Linked DNA regions of Methanosarcina siciliae T4/M. The main gene of each other region encodes a partner of the protein of the gene in region 2 in a complex. Links are inferred from orthologs where the notes say so. Each region holds a gene or a part of one and is shown on either strand. Other genes may lie near its edges.

Region 1 (7,834 bases), 430 kb from region 2 along the record:
TTTCTTTTTTCCCTTGATTTCTTTTTTACCCTGTTTATTTTTAATGGGTTTTACATATTTCCTTATTTTTTATAATTTCTTACCTTTATTATCCTTAAATTTATTAACACTGACTTAACTATCAATATTACAAATTTCCTGCATTCCGGTGTAAATAGAAATAGCATCCGGAAAACCAAAGCTATATCAAGTACTTCGATGTTTCCTGACTTCGATTTATCTTTCCGGAAAGCGGGTTTGTTTATTAGCATCCGCATTGAAAGGAAGTATACTTGAGGGTGCAGGATCTGATCTCAGGGTTTTTTTACTTCCCGGAATATTGAAACAGCCAGAAAAAGGTTAAAACCATGCTTGAAAGACTGAAAGACTCACTGGTTAAATCCCCTGTGATCAAGCGAGGGGAATATAACTATTTTATCCATCCTATTTCTGATGGTGTCCCTTCCATCGATCCACGGCTGGTACAAGAGATCTCCGATTACATTGAGAGGATAGCAGATCTGAATGTTGACACTATTCTTACCGTAGAGGCTATGGGTATCCCTGTTGCAAATGCTCTCTCCCTGAAAACAGGAATTCCTCTGACTATTGTCCGGAAGCGGCCTTACTTCCTTGAAGGGGAAGTTGAACTTTCCCAGAGTACAGGCTATTCTAAAGGGACTCTCTATATAAACGGGCTCAAAAAGGGAGACAGAGTCGTCATCGTGGACGACGTTGTCAGTACCGGTGGAACGCTTCTCGCTCTTGCAAAGGCACTGCAGAATATGGGTGTCGAGATCACGGATGTAATTTCCGTTATAGGGCGTGGAGACGGACTTCTTAAGTTAAAGGAACTCGGAGTTGAACCCAAGATTCTCGTCACAATTGATGTGAGCGAGAAGGGCGTGGAGATTCAGGATGTCTTTGGGGATCAGTGAAGCGTTTGATTTAAGGCCTGACTATATAATTAGCGTGATAAAGGATACGAAAGCAAAGCGTGTGGGCTTTCAGTTTCCTGAAGGGCTGAAACGCAAAGGTCCGGAGCTTGCAAAAATCGTTGAGAAGGCAACCGGAGCTGAGGTGCTCATCTCGGGCGATCCCTGTTTCGGAGCGTGCGACCTTGACAGGACGCTTCTTGACCATGTTGAGCTTCTTTTCCACTTCGGGCATGCGGAACTGGAAGATGTCCGGCTTTCGGATAAGGTGTACTTTATCGAAACCCGCTCCTCGGTTGATGTCCGACCCGTTGTCGAGAAGGCTCTTCCGGAACTTAAAGGAGAGATAATCGGACTGATTACCACTGTCCAGCATGTCCACAAACTCCCTGACGTGTGCAGGGTGCTTGAGAGCGGGGGAAAGACCTGCGTCATCGGGCGCGGGGACTCCAGGCTTGCCTATGCAGGGCAGGTACTCGGCTGCAATTTCTCGGCAGCAAGGGATGAAGTCTGTGATGAGTACCTTTATATCGGAAGCGGGGACTTCCATCCGCTGGGGGTAGCCCTTTCTACAAAAAAACGTGTCCTTGCAGCTGACCCCTTTTCCGGAGAAGTCCGGGAAGTTGACCCTTCAAGGATTCTCCGCCAGCGGAGTGCGGTAATTGCAAAGTCTCTGGATGCACAGGTTTTCGGGATCATTGTCTCAAGCAAAAACGGACAGATGAGGATGGAACTCGCCTCTTCTCTCAAAGAAATTGCAAAAAAACACGGAAAAGAAGCTCACCTGATCCTTATCGATCTCGTAACCCCTGACCAGTTACTTCAGTTCAAAGTGGATGCTTTTGTAAATACTGCCTGCCCACGGCTTGCCGTGGACGAAGTTGGCCGTTTCCCCTCTCCAATGCTGACTCCCCAGGAGTTTGAGATCGTGCTTGAAGAACGGGAATGGGAAAGGCTTGTACTCGATGAAATTACCGAGGAGCCTGTATAACCCTTTACGGATATAAATCCGAGAATACTCACAAAGAAATCTGAGAATATTCACAAAGAAATCCGAGAATACTCACAAAGAAATCTGAGAATATTCACAAAGAAATCCGAGAATACTCACAAAGAAATCCGAGAGTACTTGAAAAACGAAACAGAGAATGCGCATCAAATGTGAAACCAATAAAATTCAACAGACATGAAACAGAGAAAACTTGAGATGCTGCTTGAAGAAGTAGAAGATTTTTCCAGTCCCGAACTTGAGCTGGAGCAATACCAGACCCCTTCTCCTCTTGCGGCGGAAATCCTCCATTTTGCTTACATGCAGGGAGACCTTAAAGAATCGGTCCAGGACCTGGGCTGCGGTACAGGGATTCTTGCAATAGGGGCAAAACTTTTGGGAGCCAGGAAGGTCGTGGGATATGATACGGACCCAATAGCGCTTGAGGTTGCCAGAAAAAATGCCAAAAAGGTCGGAGTGGAGGTTGAGTTCATTTGCTCGGATATTTCGGACGTTTCAGGGCACTTAAAAACCACACTTATGAATCCTCCTTTCGGGGCAAGAGTTAAAGGCAGGGATAGGCCGTTTCTTTCGTCAGCATTAAGAACAAGTGAGGTAATATATTCCATCCACAACCGTGGAAGCCTTGCTTTTATCCAAAAGTTCATTAAGCCTGCGGTCATTACACACTCATACGTTGCGAAATTTCCTCTTAAAAGGACTTTCGACTTCCATCAAAAAGAAAGAGAAATTATTGAGGTAGAGATTTACAGGATTTCTGTTCATAAATAAAGCTTGTGTTCAGGAGCCATTTCCGGCTTCGTGTTTTACAGCTTTGCATCTTCAGATCTCACTTTGAAAGGCGGAATAATAAATCTCTTGTATAGAGAACTTGTCAATGGTGTAGAGAATATCCGTAACAATGGAATTCTCCACAACAATGAAATATCCCAGGTTTGGATAGATATATCGGGGAGGTAATTCTGGTAATTGGATGGCTACTTTATAATAATATTTGCTCTGCAAAACAATCTGTATACATAGAAACGTATGCCATCTGTAAGGGAAGAATTGACTGGAAAATACTTCGGAAGGAGATTGATCCTTATTCCTCCCGAGGACAAATTCTCTATGGGTTCAATTGCCGCCAAAAACTCTCTGAAAATTTCTGAAATTCGATAAAACAACTTATTTACACCTACTATTAACGATAATTCGAATGAGGGATCATTATTAGAATCCGAAAAAATAAGACTACCAGGAAAAAATTAACAGGCCCTGGGGAAGGAAAACCGGTTGCTGAAAAATCGGTTCCGGTAGCTGCAGAAAGCAGGGAACAGTTTAAGGGCCAGCCAAGGGATCAGCCAAGGGATCAGTTTAAAAATCAGTCCCGCGGCCAGTCCAGAGACCAGTTTAAAGGTCGTTCAAGGGATCAGTTTAAAGGTCAGTCCCGTGGGTCCAGAGATCAGTCAAAGGACCAGTTCAAAGGTGACCTTGGAAAAAAGAGAAGATTCCCATATTCTAAGAAATCTCCCCGAGATAGGAAGGAAATGCCGGGGTTCAGGCCGCCAGCCAGAGAACCCGTCAGATCTGAAGAAGACCTTGAAAAAGGAGGCTTTGTCCTTCCGGGTGAACTTGTCGGAACTACAGAAGAGTTTAAGCCAGGTTCCGGGGCCACAATAATTGGTGGGGATATCTATTCCACTGCCACAGGAAGTGTGCTCATTGACAGAAAAGCCAGAGTGGTCTCGGTTAAGCCAAAAACCCTTACCCCAAATATCCTTAAGGTAGGGGACATAGTTTACGGCAAGATCACTGACGTCCGCGAGTCCGGGGCGATGGTGGAAGTTGCAGGCATAGAAGGAAAAGAGAACAGGGAAATTGTCAACTCAAGGCCAGGGGATGTCCATGTTTCAAATGTGAGGGACTCCTATGTAAAGAGACTCTCAGATGAGTTCAGACCCTCTGATATCATAAAAGCCAGAGTCATTGACGTTGACAGAATGCGCCTTACAACATCCGAAGATTCCCTTGGAGTTGTAAAAGCTTACTGCTCAAACTGCAGAGGCGAACTTGTCCTGGAAGGGAAAAAGCTTAAATGCCCGGTCTGCAATATGACTGAAACCCGCAAGATCTCAACCGAGTACGGGAAAGGAATCCAGTAAATTTCTCTTTCCCCATCTTACTTTATGCAGGGTTCGGCATGTTATGACGGATTATGCATTTTGCGGCAGGCTGTAATATAGCCAGCTATATCACTCACCATTTACAGGTGGTCACCAATGGAACTGAACATTCTTAATAAAACAAATAGCGAGCTTGAAGTCGAGCTTATAGGCGAAACTCATACCCTTCTCAATCTTCTTAAGGACCTCCTGATCAAAGATGAAAGGGTTGAAGCGGCTTTCTACGACATGAAACACGTGAGCATCAGTGACCCTATCCTTTACATCAAAACCGATGGTACAGACCCGATTCTGGTCTTAAAGGAAGCGGCAGCAATCATTATTGCTCAGTGTGATGAGTTCATCGATGTCTTCAACAAGGCAGCAAATGCCTGAAGCCGATGACTTGCAGGACGTCTCTTAAAAGACGTTTTGCCTTTTTTTCTTTCCAGGGGCTTTCTCCTGCTCCATATACTTTAGATAAGGGTTTCCGGATAGTATTTCGTTCGCCTTCACGAGAAGTTTTACGGGATTTTACTGTCTATTTGTAAGTTGCTTCTGGAATACCTTTTTATGAATTCCTGATATATCACTGATTATATAGAGCTTCAGGCAGTTAATTTTCTCAGATCTGCTCTCATAACCCGGACAGAAACCAGAGGAGAAATTTATCGTTTGAATAGGAAATTTACCGTTATCACTGAGGTATAAATAAAATGACACTTGACGACTCATCTTTACAGAAGTATGGTTTCATAAAGCGAGAAACCCTCGGCAGCATAAATATCGACCCTCTGCAGACTGGCGGACTTTTGACCGAGGCAGCCAGGCAGACCCTTGTGGAATGGGGAGACGGTTACTCTGTCTGCGACTTCTGTGGTGGGATTCTGGATCAGATTAAAAAACCCCCTATCCATGATTTCGTACATAAAGCTCTCCCTGAGTTTTTAGGCTGTGATGAGGCAAGGGTTACAAACGGGGCAAGAGAGTCTAAATTTGCGGTTATGCATTCCATGGGCAAGCCCGGGGACTGGATCGTGCTTGACGGGCTTGCCCATTACTCCTCTTATGTTGCAGCCGAGAGAGCCGGTCTGAATGTAAAAGTGGTGCCACATGCAGGCAGCCCCGAATACTATCTTGATCCCGAAGGGTACGGGACAGCAATCGAAGAGGTCACAAAGGAAAGTGGAAGACCCCCCGTTCTTGCCCTTGTAACATATCCTGACGGGAGCTACGGAAACATCCCGGATGCGGAAAAGATCGCATCCGTCTGCCATGAGTATGATGTCCCTCTTCTCCTGAACGGGGCGTACTGTGTGGGAAGAATGCCCGTATCCGCAAAAGAAATCGGAGCTGACTTTATAGTGGGTAGCGGGCATAAGTCAATGGCAGCCTCCGGGCCTGTCGGAGTGCTCGGCGTAAGCGAAGAATATGCCCCAATCGTATTCAGAAAATCTATATACAGCAAGGTAAAGGAAGTCGAACTTCTTGGCTGCACTGCCCGTGGGGCAACGGTTATGACTATGATTGCATCTTTTCCAGAAGTGGTAAAGCGCGTCAGTAACTGGGACCAGGAAGTCGAAAACGCCCGGTGGTTCTCTGCAAGGCTTGAGGACATGGGCTTTATCCAGCGCGGGCAGAAACCCCATTCTCACGACCTTATGTTCTTTGAAGCTCCCGGCTTCTACGAGATTTCCCAGAAGGTCAAGAAAGGCAGGTATTTCCTCTACAAAGAGCTCAAAGAAAGAAACATTCACGGTATCAAGTCCGGGCTTACGAAATACTTCAAGCTCAGCACTTTCGGGCTCGGAAAAGAAAAGCTCGGCGTTGTTGCGGATTCTTTTGAGGAGATCCTGAAGAAATACGAGAACATTTAAGCCCACTCAATTTATTTTTTGAAGCCCGGGAGTAATTTTAATCATTTTCTTTGCCCCGGGCATCCTGAACATTTTTTTAATCTGTCAAGTAGATTTTTTGCTTTGCCTTGACGCGGTCTCCTTCTCTTCCCTTTCCATGTGTCGGTCATATTGTACGACAGTAATAAGTATTTCAGGACGGGGGCATTTACAGTGGTAAAATCGCTTTATGAACTGGATATTTCTGAAATAGTTTCTCTTTCACAATGTTCTTCCTAAAATAGGTAGTTAACTACTTATTCTCTCAAATACAATTAGTAAGACGACTTCAAATTTTAATGACTGATAATCGTTCAGTCTATAAAAAAGCTGACATAATCGAAACAGCCAGTGGTCTAATAGGTCAACAAACAGTTACGATTGGCATATGTGCAGATATTTCTAGCATATATGTCTTTTCTAAACACGCAAAGCAACTGGCACATACAGTCGATCTGAAAGGTATTTTTAGAGAATAATTAAGGAGACTGTCTTAACTTGCCAAAATCAAAGTTGTGGACTAAAGATTTCGTACTCATTTTCATTGAAAATTTACTCGCTGCTTTAAACTTTTACTTATTAATGATAATTGTCTCCGGATATGCAATGAATACATTTGACTCATCTCCGGGTGAAGCCGGCTTTTCTGCCAGTATATTCATAATTGGTGGGCTTTTTGCGCGTCTGTTTATCGGAAAATGGATCGGACGGATAGGTCATAAGAAGACACTTTATTCAGGAGTATTTTTGAGTTTATTTATGACGTTGTTATACTTTGGAGTTAATAATGTAGTCATCCTGCTTGCAGTCCGCTTTCTTCATGGAATAGCATTTGGTATTACTACCACAGCAACAGCTACAATCGTTGCGAATATCATTCCTGCGGAAAGGAAAGGTGAAGGTATTGCTTATTTTGGATTAAGCCAGATACTTGCAACAGCCGTCGGTCCGTTTTTAGGTATGTTCCTCAGTCAGCACGGCAGTTTCAGCATGATTTTTACTGCCTGTACAATTGCGTCAGCAACTGGCCTTTTGGTTTTACCGTTTTTATCATCTTTACGTGAGATGGAACTAACAAAAGAACAGTTGACTATAATGAAGGGGTTCAAATTCAATAATTTCTTTGAACCGAAGGTAGTTCCAATTTCAATCGTTTGTATGTTTATTTTCATGTGTTATTCAAGCGTCGTGTCCTTCCTTGAGGTGTACTCACAGGAAATTCATCTTATGAGTGCAGCCAGCTTCTTTTTTTTAGTGTATGCTATAATAATCTTAATTTCGAGACCGGTTATTGGCCGGTTGTTTGATCTCAAGGGTGAAAATTCAATCATGTACCCGGCGATTCTGATATTTACAACTGGTATGGTCCTGTTTAGTCAGGCTCATCACGGTTATATACTTTTATTATCTGCAGCTTTAATAGGTCTTGGATTTGGGGCTATACAATCCAGCACTCAGGCCATTTCTGTTAAAATAACTCCACAACATCGTATGGGGTTGGCGAATTCAACCTATTTTGCGTTCTCAGACATAGGAATGGGAACCGGTCCCTTGTTGGTTGGGTTACTGGTTCCTTTTACTGGTTACAGAGGAATGTATACGGTTGTGGCAGTTATTGGAGCGATATGCCTGTTATTGTATTATTTGTTACATGGGAAAAAGGCTGTGAATGGAAAAAAAGCTGTATATGGGAAAAATAAAGTAAGTTTCTAAAAAAGCGCTGATCTTATTGATGGAGTTCTCTATAAAAACCTAATGAATATATCTTAAACATGGTATGTGGTACATTACTGAGGCGATGAAGTAAATGCCAGATATTGTTGAAGACGAAATTCTTAGAAGAGTCTGGAAGCTTGGTAATGCTTTAGTCAA
Region 2 (7,708 bases):
CACCAACGAAAACATCTGCAGGGATCATCCTGCCTGTTGCCCCGTCATAGAAAATCTCTTTTCCAGTGTGGGCAAAGCCGTGCTTTTTCAGGGCTTCTCTGAGATCGTCTTCGTTTTCTCCTGAGAAAGCTGTTGCGTTCACTCTTCTGCCTTCCATGGAGCCTACTTTTCCGCCGATCATTTCCAGGACGTGTCCCACAGTCATACGGGAAGGAATTGCGTGCGGGTTAATCATCAGGTCAGGAGTCAGGCCCGACTCCGTAAAAGGCATGTCTGCAATAGGGACTTTTAGGCCTATAACCCCTTTTTGCCCGTGCCTGGAAGCGAACTTGTCTCCTATGTCCGGGATCCTTTCATCCCTTACCTTTACTTTTGCAAGTCGGGTTCCGTTGATGGATTCCGTAAGAATTACGGTGTCCACAATCCCGGTTTCGTTGGAACGCATGGTAACGGAGCTTTCTCTCCTCTGTTCAACTGCAATCCCGAAGTCGGAAGGCTCTTCTAAGAATCTCGGAGGGCTGGTTTTTCCTATAAGCACATCATTGGGACCGACCGGGGTTTCAGGGTTTACAAGCCCGTCTACGTCGAGGTTTGCATATGCTTCAGCGCTGCGTGATCCACGGTACTCAGAGTCGGGAATCTCGAACTTATCTTCCTGCCCTCCTGGATACCTTCTTTCTTCTCCTTCAAAAGTCCTGAGAAAGTGGCTTCTCCCAAGCCCTCTCTCAATCGAACCCTTATTGAAAATCAGCGCGTCTTCAATGTTATACCCTTCATAAGACAAAATTGCAACCACGAAGTTCTGGCCTGCAGGTCTGTCATCAAAACCGATTGCTCCGGAAGTCCTTGTCCTTGTAAGTGCCCTCTGTGGGTAGTGCAGGACGTGGGCACGGGTATCCGGCCTTAATTTCTGGTTTGCTGTGGATACTCCGATGCACTGCTTGATCATGGCTGCACCCATAGTGTTACGCGGAGATGCATTGTGTTCCGGATAAGGAACCATGCCGGTACAGATGCCGAGCATAAGTTCTGGGTCTATCTCCATATGGGTGTGCCTGGTAGTTATATCCGACTCGTAGAGTGCAATGTACGCGTTTTCTTCCTCTTCTGCGTCCAGGTACTCCACACAGCCTTCTTTTACGAGGTCCTCATAGGTGATTTCTTTGTTCTTCAATTTCTGTATGTGCTCTTCAGTTACCTTGAGAGCGCCGTTTTCCACAACAACGAGAGGTCTTCTTGCCCTGCCCATATCGGAGTTTATAATTACTTCCCTGGTATTATCGTTAAGAGCTATGTTGACCTGTCTGGATATGAACCCCTGCCGCCTCATTTTTCGGAGCTCTTCTGCGAGTTCCGCAGGGTTGTCATGGGTCCCTACGAGCTCACCGTTTATGAATACTTTTGCTTTAGTCATCTAACATCAACCCTCAGTCCCCGAACGCTGATCCGGAGTCGTCCGCATCTGAATAATCGTAGAAGTCTTCCTCTTTGTACTTTGTTTCGATTTCCGGAGTTTCTTCAAACTCTTCAATAATCTCTTCCCCGAACTCGTCGAGCAGGATTTCCTTGATCTTTGCCGGTATTTCGGGTACCTTCACAACTACTTTTTCGACATTGAGGTCGTAGAGTATCTTTTTAATGCTCTCAGTTTCCTCTATTCCAGTGGAGAGCTCGACCATTTCGGCAAAGTTTTTTACGAGACCACAATTGGGTCCTTCAGGGGTCTCGGAAGGGCAGAGCCGCCCCCATTGAGTTGCGTGCAGGTCACGGGCTTCGAAGTGTGGCTGGGCCCTTGAAAGCGGGGAAATTACACGGCGCAGGTGGGAAAGGGTAGAAATATAATCGTTACGGTCAAGAAGCTGGGAAACACCCGTCCTTCCTCCTACCCAATTCCCTGTTGCCAGGGGATGCTGCAGGCGGTCGGTCAGGACGTCTGCCCTTACAATCGTAGCGACGTTAAGTTCCCTGTTCCTCATGTTTGCACGTTCGAGCTGGTACTTTATGTCCCTTGCAAGCCTGTTAAAGGATACCCTGAAAAGGTCTTCCATCAGGTCGCCTGCGAGTTTCAGCCTCTTGTTTGCGTAGTGGTCTTTGTCGTCTTCGGTACGCTTTCCAAGTGCGAGCTCGAAGCAGGACTCGGCCATTCTTGCCAGGAAATGAGCCTTTGGGACCCTGTCTCTCATATCGTTTCCGAGGTGTGGGAAAAGATACCTGTCAATAACGTAGTTTGCTCTCTTTATCTGGTATTCCTTGGCCTGTCCGGCAGCAACCCTCGCCCCGATCTTCTCAATGGCCTCTTCCTGGGTTTCGACTTCGGCTTCTTCAAGGTTTTCCAGCATGAATTTGATGATTTCGGGATCACTTGAAACTGCATTTACTATATCTTCGTCAGTTACTATCCCGAGAGCCCTCATGAGTGTAATAAAGTATACTCTGCCGGATATGGAAGGGAAAGATACTTCAAGCAGGGACTTTCTCCCTCTTTCCACAATTACGAGTGCTCTGTACCCTCTTTTCTGGGAAAAGACCTTTGCGACCTCTATGGAGTCACCGTAACGTTCTCCGTACTCAACAAGAATTTTGTTGGGGGCAAGGTCTTCCAGGGTCATAACTACCCTTTCAGTACCTCCGATAATGAAATATCCCCCCGGATCAAGGGGATCTTCCCCATAGCGAACTTTCTCTGGCTCGCTAAGGCCGAGAAGATTGCAGATCTTGGATTTGACCATGATGGGAAGCTGCCCGATCTTTGCTTCCATTACTTCGGATTCGATCCCTTCTTTTACGACACTCATCTCCAGGTAGAGGGGGCCTGAGTACGAAAGGTTTCTGAGCCTTGCTTCGTTGGGGTAAAGCTTTTCTATTGCCCCGTCCGCCTCCTTTACCACCGGATGTTCTACCCTGATCTTGCCGAGTTTGAGGTAGGTGTCTTCAATGTCGGTTTCTATAATCTTCTGTTCATCAATGATCTTTTGCAGCCCGTAATCTATAAACTTGTTAAATGAGTCTATATGGTGCTGCACTATCTTGTCCCGTGTAAAATAAGCCTGCGACAGTATACTGCTTTCTAACGCGATGATAGCACCCTCTTTGCTTTATTAAAATGAAAATTAATAAACGATGATCCCAAGATCTTTATGCAGTCGTTGAATCTTTCCGTACGGTGGTGCATGGGATTCAAAAAGACGTTCAGTGAAAAAAATTCGGTCATGCAAGCGGTTAAAACTCCCCCCCACTTACTCGATCACAAGTCTGTAATAATCTGCCTCCCCTGCAGTTTGACTCTTCCTTGTGATTTTCACAACATCTCCGACGACAGCTCCTATTTCTTTACTAGCAGGATCCTGCACTTTAATTTTCGGAAGCTGTTCTTTCTCAATTAAATATTTGCTTAAAACAGACTTTAATTCTCCCTCTGAAATAATTTCATGTTTAGGGACTGACTCATGGTCGAGCAGGCTGAATTTTGTCAAATCCTTTCCTCCAAAAATAAAGCATCATAAAAAGACTTTTAGACGTTTCCTGCGGATGGCCTCTCCGCCGGTCTTATTAAGAACATGGCGGGCCCGTAGGGATTTGAACCCTAGGCCGACTGGTTAAAAGCCAGTCGCTCTGCCTGACTGAGCTACGGGCCCAGTTTGTTTATCTCTCCACTTCTGCATTTTGCACCATGGAAGGCTAATTTCTTAGCATGCAACCCTGCTGCCCCGCTGCATCAGGGAGCACCTCTTACACCGGTGCAACCCTCTAATTATAACTATACTATTTATAGTTTATGCCATGTTTGCTTTTTTTCTTCAAATTTCTGTAAATTATAGCTAAATTTCTTTGGCATGTGTTGAATTTATACAAATATTTTTCCTCATTTCCCGGAAAGCTATATGTACGAGAATTTTCACTTTTTAAAAAGTAAAGTTCAATTCGATTTGTTTCTCCACATATTCGGGTCAAACGGTAATTTTTGCCCCGATTTTGAGCCACCCGCCGCTTTCCCGAAAGCATCCTCCAAAAAAGAAGTATCAATTAAAGGTTACTTAATATGTTGTTACTTAATATGTTACTTAATTAAAGGTTACTTAATATGGTTACTTAATATAGTACTCCAAACATCCAATACTCCAAATATCCGATACTCCAAATATCCGATACTCCAAATATCCGATACTCCAAATATCTCGAAATTAACCCTCAAATCAGAACCGAGTAATAAACGATTTCCCCCGAAACAGATTCTTACTGCTTTTGTTTTACTGCAATTTTTATGATGAATTCAGTTCCGGAATCTATTTTCAATTCAATTTTTCCATCTAACTGATCTACCAGAATGGTAACCAGCTGCAGCCCAAGAGTACAGGGGCTTTCTGTATTAACACTTTCAGGAATGCCCACCCCGTTATCCGAAATTGTCAGAATAAGATTGAGGTTCTCATTATCGTTTCTTGTATTATTCCTTTCGGGGTTTTCGACTCCGGTATCTACTCCGGTATCTACTCCGGTATTTTCTACGCTGTTACTCTTGCATTCCCGGTTTTCTTCTCTGCAAAGTCTTATTTTAACCATTCCTTTATCTCTCTCCGGGAATGCGTGTTTGAAGGAATTTGAAACGAGTTCGTTGACAATTATCCCTAACGGGACAGCCGTATCCATGTCAAGGAAAGTTTTTTCTTCTATTTCCAGATGCAAATGGGCTTTATGATCTCCAATGTTGTAACACTCGAAGATATTCTCTACCAGCTTTTGCAGGTATGCTGCAAAATTCAGAGTGCCAATTTCCCCGGACTCGTATAGTTCTTCATGGATTAAAGCCATGGAGATAACCCGATTCTGGCTTTCCCTGAAGGCCTGCCTGACAGTGGGGTCTTCAAACTTTTCAGCCTGGAGGTCGAGCAGAGAAGAAATTACCTGCAGATTATTCTTGATCCTGTGATGAATTTCTTTTATGCGGGATTCTTTCATCGCAACAAGGGCTTCTTCTGCCATTTTTCTCTCGGTTATGTCATAAACAAAGCCCTGATAAAGCTCTTTATTCTCTTCGGAAATATTCTGGACAATTTCATGTATCCAGCGAATTTCTCCGTCTTTTTTCCTGATCCTATACTCGTGCTTGACAACTGCGTTTGGAGTAACTTCCATTTTGTGTACTTTTTCCAGGAACCCTATGATGTCTTCAGGCTCCACAATTTCTCGCCAGTGCAGTTTTCCGGAAAGGAAATCTTCTTTCGCATATCCCGTGAGTTCTTCAACAGCTCCATGTAAAAAAATAGGAACAAAGTTTTCATCCAGCTGAGCGCCTATCCCCCTGAAGTTCTGCAGATATGACTGGACACGCTCCTCACTTTTTAAAAGTTCTTCTTCTGCTTTTTTTTTCTCGGTTATATCTCTGGAAATAATTGAGATAGCAGTCAGGTTTTCAGAGCCACCAAAAACCGGAGAAAGGGTTATTGAGACCTTTATCTCCATGCCGTCCTTTCTTAACATTGAAGTCTCATAATGATAGATTTTCTCTCCTTTTTTAATCCTCTCAACTAACTCTTTGGTCTCTCCGACCAGAAGGGGATGGGCCAGGATGGACATGTGCTTTCCGAGAATTTCTTCAGCCGAATAACCATAAATTTGCTCCGCACCTTTGTTCCAGCTGACAATAATACCATCAAGAGACTCGGTCACAATCCCATCATTTGACGACTCCACAATATTTGCTAAGCTTTGAGCCTTCTCTTCCGCCTTCTTGCGTTCAATGGAATAGCGGATAGAACGTACTAATAACCTGCCGTCTGCTTGCCCTTTGACTAAATAGTCCTGAGCACCTTTTTTTACAGCCTCGATTCCGGTTTTTTCATCATTCATGCCAGTTAATATGATTATAGGAGTTCGTGAATTTCTGCCATTAATCTCAAGAAAGGTGTCGATGCCGTCGCTATCTGGCAATCTCAGATCTGACAATATAACATCAAATGAATGCTCCTTGAGAAGATCCAAACCCTCATTAAGGGTTTCGGCGCTTTTCAGTTCAAATGGGAAGTTGGCGAAATCTTCGAGTAATTCTTCAATTAGATTCGCATCCCCTGGATTATCCTCAAAAAGCAATATTTGAACCTTTTTCTCCATGCTGAACAGTCCTATCCGGGTCACTCTGAGCTTATTTTGACGGCAGTTTCACAACTTCAAGCCAGAAATCTTCTATGGATTTAATTACCCTTATGAATTGATCAAAGTCGACAGGTTTAGTAACATATGCGTTGGCGTGAAGATTATAGGATTTGAGTATATCTTCTTCAGCTTTGGAAGTGGTTAGAACTACCACAGGTATATTCTTCAGGTCATCATCTTCCTTTATTTCTTCAAGGACCTCTCTTCCGTCCTTTTTCGGCAAATTCAGATCCAGAAGGATTATATCCGGGCGTGAAATGCCAGAAAACTGCTTTTTCCCGCGTAAAAAAAGTATTGCTTCTTCTCCGTCCTCTACAATGTGAAGATTGTTCCTGATTTTTGCTTCTTCGAAAACCTCTTCAATTAACCCGACATCTCCTTCACTATCCTCTACTAATAGAATTTCTATAGGTTTAGCAGCTACATTTGTTTTCATTTATATGGACCTTCTTAACTGGTTAGGCAAAATAGAAATTTTGAACATTATTATCTTTTTATGAAAGATTTACGACTTCAAGCCAGAAATTTTCTATGGATTTAATTACCTTTATGAATTGGTCAAAGTCAACAGGCTTGGGGACATATGCATTGGCATGAAGCTTATAAGATTCAAGTATGTCTTCTTCAGCTCTGGAAGTGGTTAAAACAACTACAGGTATTTTTTTAAGGTCTTTATTTTTTTTTATTTCTCCAAGCACTTCACGTCCGTCTTTTTTCGGTAAATTCAAATCGAGGAGAATTATTCCAGGGCGCGGGACATCTGAAAATTTTCCCTCTCTAAGTAAGAAATGTACCGCCTCTTCTCCGTCTTCTACAACATAAAGTTTATTCCGGACTTTTGAGCTTTCGAAGACTTCTTCAATTAACCCAACATCTCCTTTGTTATCTTCCACCAAAAGAATATCTACCGGTTTAAATGCCGTGCATGTTTCCATTTACAAACCCTTCTTAATTACAAGGTAAAATTTTAAATTTTTTTTATCTCGGACAAAAAGCTTATCGGGGTTTAGCCGGTCCCAAGAATCAAATTTTCACTCCTCAATTTTATTTAATGCAATTTTTCAAAGCTGGCCGATAAAGTGAAATAAAAAGTTGAACCTCTTCCCGGCTCAGACTCTACCCATATGTCTCCTCCATGCCTTTCTATTATTTTTTTACAAATTGAAAGCCCGATTCCCGTTCCCGGATAGTCTTCCCTTTTATGCAGCCTTTTAAATAATTCAAAGATCTTCTCCGCATATTTGGGATCAATTCCAATTCCATTGTCCTGCACCGAAAATCGCCACTTGTCACCTTCGTTCTCCGCGGAAACATGAATTTTTGGGGTTTCTTTACTGCGGAATTTTATTGCATTGCTGATCAGGTTCTGAAATACCTGAGTCAGCTGAGTGCCGTCTGCCATTATCTCAGGCAAAGAATCGTATGATACGGTAGCTTCATTTTCTTTTATGGAAAACTCCAGATCAGATAACACGTATTTCAAAATAGATTCGCAATCAGTAGGTTCTAATTCTCTTGCTTTGGTGGTTACTCGGGAAAATTCAAGGAGATCATTTAT

What was found. Proteins that work in one complex are often made in the same cells at the same time.
Region 1: MSSIT_RS05130 (region 2) and MSSIT_RS03405 share a complex: the UniProt entries of both Methanocaldococcus jannaschii proteins name them as parts of the RNA polymerase complex. The link is inferred for Methanosarcina siciliae T4/M from one-to-one orthologs.

Annotation. Positions count from the first base shown.
Region 1 is NZ_CP009506.1:744,407-752,240, forward strand. The notes cover bases 2,978-5,823. They hold MSSIT_RS03405 (DNA-directed RNA polymerase subunit L), read left to right. Parts: upstream 2,978-4,184; coding sequence 4,185-4,463; downstream 4,464-5,823. Other genes in these bases: MSSIT_RS03400 (exosome complex RNA-binding protein Csl4), read left to right, coding at 3,453-4,067; pscS (O-phospho-L-seryl-tRNA:Cys-tRNA synthase), read left to right, coding at 4,784-5,823. In the rest of the region: hpt (hypoxanthine/guanine phosphoribosyltransferase), read left to right, coding at 348-917; diphthamide biosynthesis enzyme Dph2, read left to right, coding at 898-1,905; MSSIT_RS03395 (METTL5 family protein), read left to right, coding at 2,101-2,694; more of pscS, read left to right, coding at 5,824-5,944; MSSIT_RS03415 (MFS transporter), read left to right, coding at 6,461-7,675; MSSIT_RS03420 (MarR family winged helix-turn-helix transcriptional regulator), read left to right, coding at 7,770-7,834. UniProt on the Methanocaldococcus jannaschii protein: DNA-dependent RNA polymerase (RNAP) catalyzes the transcription of DNA into RNA using the four ribonucleoside triphosphates as substrates.
Region 2 is NZ_CP009506.1:1,176,403-1,184,110, reverse strand. The notes cover bases 1,856-4,575. They hold MSSIT_RS05130 (DNA-directed RNA polymerase subunit H), read right to left. Parts: upstream 3,474-4,575; coding sequence 3,237-3,473; downstream 1,856-3,236. Other genes in these bases: MSSIT_RS05115 (PAS domain S-box protein), read right to left, coding at 4,234-4,575; MSSIT_RS05135 (DNA-directed RNA polymerase subunit B''), read right to left, coding at 1,856-3,023. Outside these bases: rpoB (DNA-directed RNA polymerase subunit B), read right to left, coding at 1-1,414; more of MSSIT_RS05135, read right to left, coding at 1,428-1,855; more of MSSIT_RS05115, read right to left, coding at 4,576-6,087; MSSIT_RS05110 (response regulator), read right to left, coding at 6,140-6,586; MSSIT_RS05105 (response regulator), read right to left, coding at 6,645-7,085; MSSIT_RS05100 (PAS domain S-box protein), read right to left, coding at 7,199-7,708. UniProt on the Methanocaldococcus jannaschii protein: DNA-dependent RNA polymerase (RNAP) catalyzes the transcription of DNA into RNA using the four ribonucleoside triphosphates as substrates.